Regions from separate parts of the Pedococcus sp. P2_E4 genome, predicted to be linked through region 2. Evidence: riboswitches for the same ligand, from Rfam matches in the RefSeq annotation. Region 2 holds a riboswitch; the other holds the start of a gene.

Region 1 (3,376 bases), on a different contig from region 2:
ATCTTGCCGTAGAGCTCACGCGCACTCACGGTGCGCACGACGCGCCCGTCGCGCTCCGCGGCGGCATACGCGTCCTCGAAGTCCTTGCCCCACAGGTCGGGGAGCTCGGGCACGGCGTTCGGGTCGACGAGGCTCCACTGCTCGTCGGCCTCGACCCGCCGCATGAACTCGTCGGGGATCCAGTTGGCCAGGTTGAGGTTGTGTGCCCGACGGGCGTCCTCGCCGGTGTTGTCGCGCAGCTCGAGGAACTCCTCGATGTCGGGGTGCCACGGCTCGAGGTAGACGCAGGCGGCGCCCTTGCGACGCCCGCCCTGGTTGACCGCCGCGACCGACGAGTCGAGGGTGCGCAGCCACGGGACGATGCCGTTGGAGTGGCCGTTCGTGCCGCGGATCAGCGCGCCGCGCGAGCGAACCCGCGACCACGAGATCCCGATGCCACCGGCGAACTTCGACAGCTTGGCCACCTGGGAGTACCGGTCGTAGATCGAGTCGAGCGAGTCCTGCGGGCTGTCGACGAGGTAGCAGGACGACATCTGGGTGTGCTGCGTGCCGGAGTTGAACAGGGTCGGCGAACTCGGCAGGTACGACAGCGACGACATCAGGAGGTAGAAGTCGATCGCCTCCCTGGCGGTGCGGGCCAGGCCGCAGGCCACGCGCAGCAGCCAGTACTGGGGCGTCTCGATGACGTCGCGGGTCTGGGGGTGGCGCAGCAGGTAGCGGTCGTAGACGGTGCGCAGGCCGAAGTACTCGAACCGGCGGTCGGCGTCGAGGTCGATGGCGTGGTCGAGCTTGCGCGCGTTGCGCTCGACGAACTCCGCGGTCTCGTCGCCGATCAGGCCCTCGAGGTGCCCGAGTCGCACGGCCTGGCTGAACGAGGCGATCTGGTGGCCCCGCACCTCCTTGTCGATGTAGTTCGACAGGAGCCGGGCCGCGAGCCGCGAGTACTCCGGCTCCGCCGAGGTCATCTCGGCCGCGGTCTGGATCGAGAGCCGGTCCAGCTCGGCCGTGGTCGCCCCGTCGTACAACCCGCTGATCGTGCGGGTGGCGATCGCCATGGGGTCGACCTCGGCAAGGTCGTCGCACCAGCGCTCGACGGCCCGGACGATCTTCATGACGTCGACGGGTTCGGTGTCTCCGTTGCGCTTGCGCACCTGCATCTGGGTACGCCGGGTGGGGGCGACCGGGTCCTGCACCTCGTCGGGTGCAGCGGGGGTCAGGGTCATCTGCTCTCTCCTCGCGAGCGGTTCCGATGGGCCGGGACCGCGGAGGAGGCGACGACGCGAGGCGACCGCCCGGCGGTGCCGAGGTCGCTGCTGCGCTGTCGATGGACCCGCCCTCGAGGTCACGACCACACCGCGCACGGTGTGCGCGGTTGCTGGCAGGTCTTCGGACTCGTGGACGGCTGTCGGCAGGTGCCGACGGGGCCTACTGGCCGTCGCTTCCCAGACTCGCGTCCAGTGCTTGGTGACGGCGTTCGTTTCCACTTACCGCTGCGGGGCAGTCCCGGACTCGCACCGGGTTCCCTCTTGCCCCGAAGCCGTTGGATCACGGCTTCGGACCAGCTGTCGCCACCATATAGGGGGCCACCTCCCAAACCGTGGCACCAGATGTTGTGCCCGCGTGTCCCGGCGTGTCGGGTGGGCGACCCGGGCCTTTGGCTGTGTTGTACGTCGTTTGGTCGATGTCAGGTACGTCTTGCGAGGACAGGCTGAGCTTGCGCCTCATCGGCGTCAAGAACCTGCAGACGAGGGGCCATCACGATGCCTGAGCAGTTCTTCGAGGACATGGGCCGCAAGGCGGAGTGGTTCCGCCAGGTCCACGGCAGCAACGACCACGTCGAGCTCGACCGGGTGCGCGACGCCGCCGTGGCCCACGTCGAGGTGATGCGCGAGGCCAGGGTCGAGCGGCTCGACCCCGGCGGTGGCCCGATCGACGAGGCCATCGTGCTGCTGGGTCGCGGGGGACGGGCCAAGGCCGAGGCCACCGACCCGCCCGGCCATGCCGACCGCGAGGTCTTCCTCACCCGTGCGGTGTCCGTGACCGCCACCAGCGACGAACTGTCCCGGACGCTCAAGCTCCGCCCCCGTCGCGGTGTCGCAGCCCTCGACCCGCGCACCGCGAGGCTGATGCGCTACGACCCCGAGCGCGAGGCGTGGGCCCTCGTCGACGCCTCGGGCTGGAACCCGCAGGACCGTTATGTGTGGGGGCGCGTGGACCGCCCCGGCACTTATGCCGCCGTGGCGCTTCCCAAGGAGCCTGACACCCTGCGACGGGTCGGGCTCGAGATGTTCCTGCGCCGCACCGTCGCCGACGCCGTGGCCACGGGGCACATCGCGTCCGTGTCCGACGTCGCGGACCGCGCCGCGTTCCGCGACTACTTCGCCACTCGGCACCACACCGACCAGGCCGGCGAGGAGGGACGACGCCGGCTCGACCAGGCTGTCGCCGCGCACCGTGCCGCGGTGCGCGAGCTCGGTCGCTCGCTGCCGCCTGCGCCCCTCGGAGGCAACCCGCAGTGGTCGGTGCTCGACGACATCCTCGTGCGCCTCGGCGACCTGCGCGACGTCATCGGGGTCGACCGGCTCTGGCCGTACTGGCCCATCCTGGCCCGGGTGGCCAACCGGGTGGGACCGTGGTTCCCGTTGGGCCCCACCAACATCAACGGCCGCGTCAAGTCGATCGCCATGCACCGTTCGGACAGCAACGTCCTGCTCGCCGGCGCGGCGAACGGTGGGGTGTGGAAGTCGACCAACGGCGGCGACACCTGGCGGGCGACCTGGAAGTTCGAGGAGAGCCTCGCGATCGGTGGCGTGGCGATGGCCCCGAGCAACGGCAACGTCGCCTACGCAGGCACCGGTGAGGACACCCCCGGCTGGAGCCCGTCGTACGGCGGCGTGGGGGTCTTCAAGTCCTCGGACGCCGGGTCGACGTGGCGGCAGATCGGCACGGCCGCGCAGGTCGGCGCCCGCACCAACAAGGTCGTGGTGCACCCGACGACGAGCAGCATCGTCTACCTGGCCACGGATGCCGGCGTCTACCGAGGCAGGCCCGGTCTCGCAGTGACCCTGGGCGGGGTCCCTGCCTACACCTGGGACCAGCTGCTCCCGGGCCGCGCCACGGACCTCGTCATCAAGCACGACAACCCTCTGGTGATGCTGGCCGGCATCCACGACGACGCGGTCTACAAGACGCTGGACGGCGGAGCCCACTGGACCCGGCTCACGGGTCCGAGGGTCAAGGTGTTCGCGATCATCTTCGGCTTCACGGAGCAGATGCCCACCGGGTCGGACGTCGGGTGGATCAAGCTCGCGATCGGGCGCTCGGGTGAGGGCGGGTCCAACTTCGTCGTGGCCAAGCTCGGGAAGAACTCCGCGAC
Region 2 (3,376 bases):
TCCACCCCGAAGTCGGCCTCGAGCTCGGCGAACGAGCCATAGACGTCGATCCGCGGGTACGCGGGGTTGTCCGAGCGCCACACCGGGATCGGGCTGCCCCAGAAGCGGTTGCGCGAGATCGACCAGTCGCGGGCGTTCTCGAGCCACTTGCCGAACTGGCCGTGCTTGATGTGGTCAGGGACCCAGTCGATCTGCTCGTTGAGCTCGAGCATCCGGTCCTTGAACTTGGTGACCTCGACGAACCAGCTCGAGACCGCCATGTAGATCAGCGGCATCCGGCAGCGCCAGCAGTGCGGGTAGGAGTGGTCGTAGGTCTCGCGGCGCAGCAGCACCGTGCCCTCGGTGACCGACCCGACGTCGCCCTCGCCACGGGTACGGGCCTTGAGGTGGTCGATGATCATCGCGTTGGCGTCGAAGACCTGCACGCCCTCGTAGTCCGTGACGGGGTACGTGAAGCAGCCGTCGGGACCGACCGGCACGACCGGCTCGATGCCCGCCGCATCCGTGACGATCTTGTCCTCCTCACCGAAGGCGCCGGCGGTGTGGACCAGCCCGGTGCCGTCCTCGGTGGTGACGAACTCCGCCGGGAACACGTGGTGGGCGCGCTCGTGCCCCACGAAGTAGGAGAACGGCGGCGTGAACGAGCGGCCGACGAGGTCGCTGCCCTTGAGCCGCTCCACGACCCGCGACGCCGGGTCGGTCTCGTTGGGGCCGAACAGCTCCTTGGCGTAGGCCGCCAGGCGAGCCTCACCGATGAGGTAGCGCTCGGTCGTCCCGGTGAAGTCGGACTCGACGACGACGTAGTCGATGTCAGGACCGACCATGATCCCGAGGTTGGCAGGCAGGGTCCACGGCGTCGTCGTCCACACGAGCGCGAGCTCGCCGGTCGACAGGCGCATGCCGACGGTCACCGCCGGGTCCTGCCGCATCTGGTAGACGTCGTCGTCCATCCGCAGCTCGTGGTTCGACAGCGGCGTCTGGTCGTTCCAGCAGTAGGGCAGGACGCGGAAGCCCTCGTAGACGTAACCCTTGTCGTACAAGGACTTGAACGCCCAGATGACCGACTCCATGTAGTCGGGGTTGAGCGTCTTGTAGTCGTTGTCGAAGTCCACCCAGCGGGCCTGGCGGGTGACGTACTCACGCCACTCCCCGGTGTACTTCAGCACCGACTCGCGGCACTTGGCGTTGAACTCCTCGATGCCGATCTCGAGGATCTCGTCCTTGGTCTTGATGCCGAGCTGGCTCATCGCCTCGAGCTCGGCGGGCAGCCCGTGCGTGTCCCATCCGAACCGCCGCTCGACCCGGCGGCCGCGCATCGTCTGGTAGCGCGGGATGAGGTCCTTGACGTAGCCGGTCAGCAGGTGGCCGTAGTGCGGCAGGCCGTTGGCGAACGGCGGCCCGTCGTAGAAGACGAACTCGTTGTCGCCGTCGGTGCCGGCCGAGCGGTTCTCGACCGAGGCGACGAACGTGCCGTCCTCGTCCCAGTACTTGAGGACGCGCTCCTCGATCTCGGGGAACCTCGGGGACGCGGGCACACCAGTCGTGCCGGGGTCGCTGGAGACCTTGGGATAGATCGGCTGGGCCTGCTGAGCCATGGTGTCGGCGGTCCTTCGTCAACTCGTGTGTCCACGAGGACGACGTCACCGGGATCTCCCGGCGCCACCGCGGTGCCACCTCGCTTGTCGCCGTCGCGCCCGGGACAACCGGACACGGCACACGACCGCTCTTGCCAGAGGCTGTGACGGGCCCACCCGTCCGGTTCTAGTGAGGAGCCTGGCGGTTTGCCGGGTGCTCCCGTTCTTCCGGAGGCTCACCGGTGATGGCCGGTTCAACGCCTGTGGGAAGCAGTCTAGCGGCCGTGACCAACCGCACGCTGCGCCATTCCCGGTGGGGGTCTGACCGAGCCCCCGGCGGTGTAGTGTGGCGGCGTTGCCCCAGGGCAACACCACGACGCAACCCAGGGGAAGCCGGTCCGATTCCGGCGCTGACCCGCAACCGTGAGCCGCCCACCGAGGCGGGAGCCGGAATGCCTGGAGTGCGGAGCGGCTCCATTTCCGTCGAGGTACGCGGGGCGGAGCCCGGACACCAGTCCGAGGCCGCCCCCGACGTCGCAGCAGCGACGCGGGGGTTTTCACGTTCTCTGGTTGCCGGTGCACCCGTCGCGACACCGCTCGCAAGAAGAGGCACCATGCAGCACACCATCCGTCGGGCCCGCCCGGCCCGCGTCGTCGCGACCACCGGAGGGCTGGCCCTGGCCATCTCCCTCCTGGCGCCCGGAGCGGCCTTCGCCACCACGACCGAGCCGACCGTCACGACGACGGCACCCGCCCCCACGCAGACCACAGACCCGGCCCCCGGGTCGAGCACCCCCTCGACCGGCACCGGCTCGTCCACCACCACCGGGTCCCCGGCGTCGCCGACCTCGCCGACCGGCGCCGGCTCCCCGAGCTCGACCAGCACCACCGCGGGCACGTCGACCGCCACCGCCACCTCCGCCCCCTCCGCCCCGGGCGCTGGCCGCGGGTCGAAGGTTGCCGCCCCCTCCTCGAAGCAGGTCCCGTTCCGCGCGGGGGCAGCCCGCATCGTCCCCGGCACCCCGACCCAGCAGGCCGGGTACGCGGGTGGCTTCATCGTGCGCACCCTGGCCACGCGGGGCAACCACTACAACTACCCCGCCTCGACGTTCTTCGACGGCGGCAACACCATCGACGCGATCCTCGCGCTCGACGGGGCGAAGGTCGGCCAGACCGGTGCGGACGCGGCCCTGGACTACCTCGCGGGCAACGTCAACAGCTACGTCGGCACCCCCACCCCCTCCGACCCGTCCAGCCCCGAGACCTACGCCGGACCGCTGGGCAAGCTCGTCCTCGGGGTCGTGGCCCACGGCGGCGACCCGACCGACTTCGGCACGCAGGACCTCGTGGCGCGCCTCGAGGGGCTCCTCACACCGTCGGGCCGCTTCTCGGACCAGTCGAACTTCGGTGACCCGAGCAACCCTTCGGGCGACTACTCCAACACCATCGGACAGGCCCTCGACATCATCGCCCTGGGCCGTGCCACCGGCTCGGTTCCCGACACGGCCGTGGACTACCTGCTGGCTCAGCAGTGCACGGACGGCGGCTTCAGGGGCAACCTCGACGACGCCCAGGCACCGTGCACCAGCGACACGGACGCCACGGCCTTCGCCGCCCAGGCGCTGGTGGGGCTGCTCGGCGCCCTCGACCCGCAGACCGTCCAGGCGCTGAACAACCTCGCCTCCCGCCAGGCCGCGAACGGTGGGTTCCTCAACCAGGACGGCCAGTACAACGCCAACACCGCCGGCGTGGCCGCCCAGGCCTTCGCCGCCGGTGGCTTCACCGCCCAGCGGGCGCGGGCC

Evidence for each region. A riboswitch is a leader RNA that binds a small molecule or an ion and turns the genes downstream of it on or off. The one in region 2 is predicted to bind cobalamin.
Region 1: another riboswitch for cobalamin. It lies ahead of AC1DV7_RS07635 (ribonucleoside-diphosphate reductase subunit alpha); the one in region 2 lies ahead of AC1DV7_RS04790 (prenyltransferase/squalene oxidase repeat-containing protein).

What each region holds. Positions count from the first base shown of each region.
Region 1 is NZ_JBFUEO010000011.1:29,907-33,282, forward strand. Features, by position in the region: gene AC1DV7_RS07635 (ribonucleoside-diphosphate reductase subunit alpha) at 1-1,223, opposite strand, end outside; cobalamin riboswitch at 1,361-1,578, opposite strand; gene AC1DV7_RS07640 (VPS10 domain-containing protein) at 1,761-3,376, shown strand, end outside.
Region 2 is NZ_JBFUEO010000006.1:22,469-25,844, forward strand. Features, by position in the region: gene ileS (isoleucine--tRNA ligase) at 1-1,595, opposite strand, end outside; cobalamin riboswitch at 1,962-2,087, shown strand; gene AC1DV7_RS04790 (prenyltransferase/squalene oxidase repeat-containing protein) at 2,189-3,376, shown strand, end outside.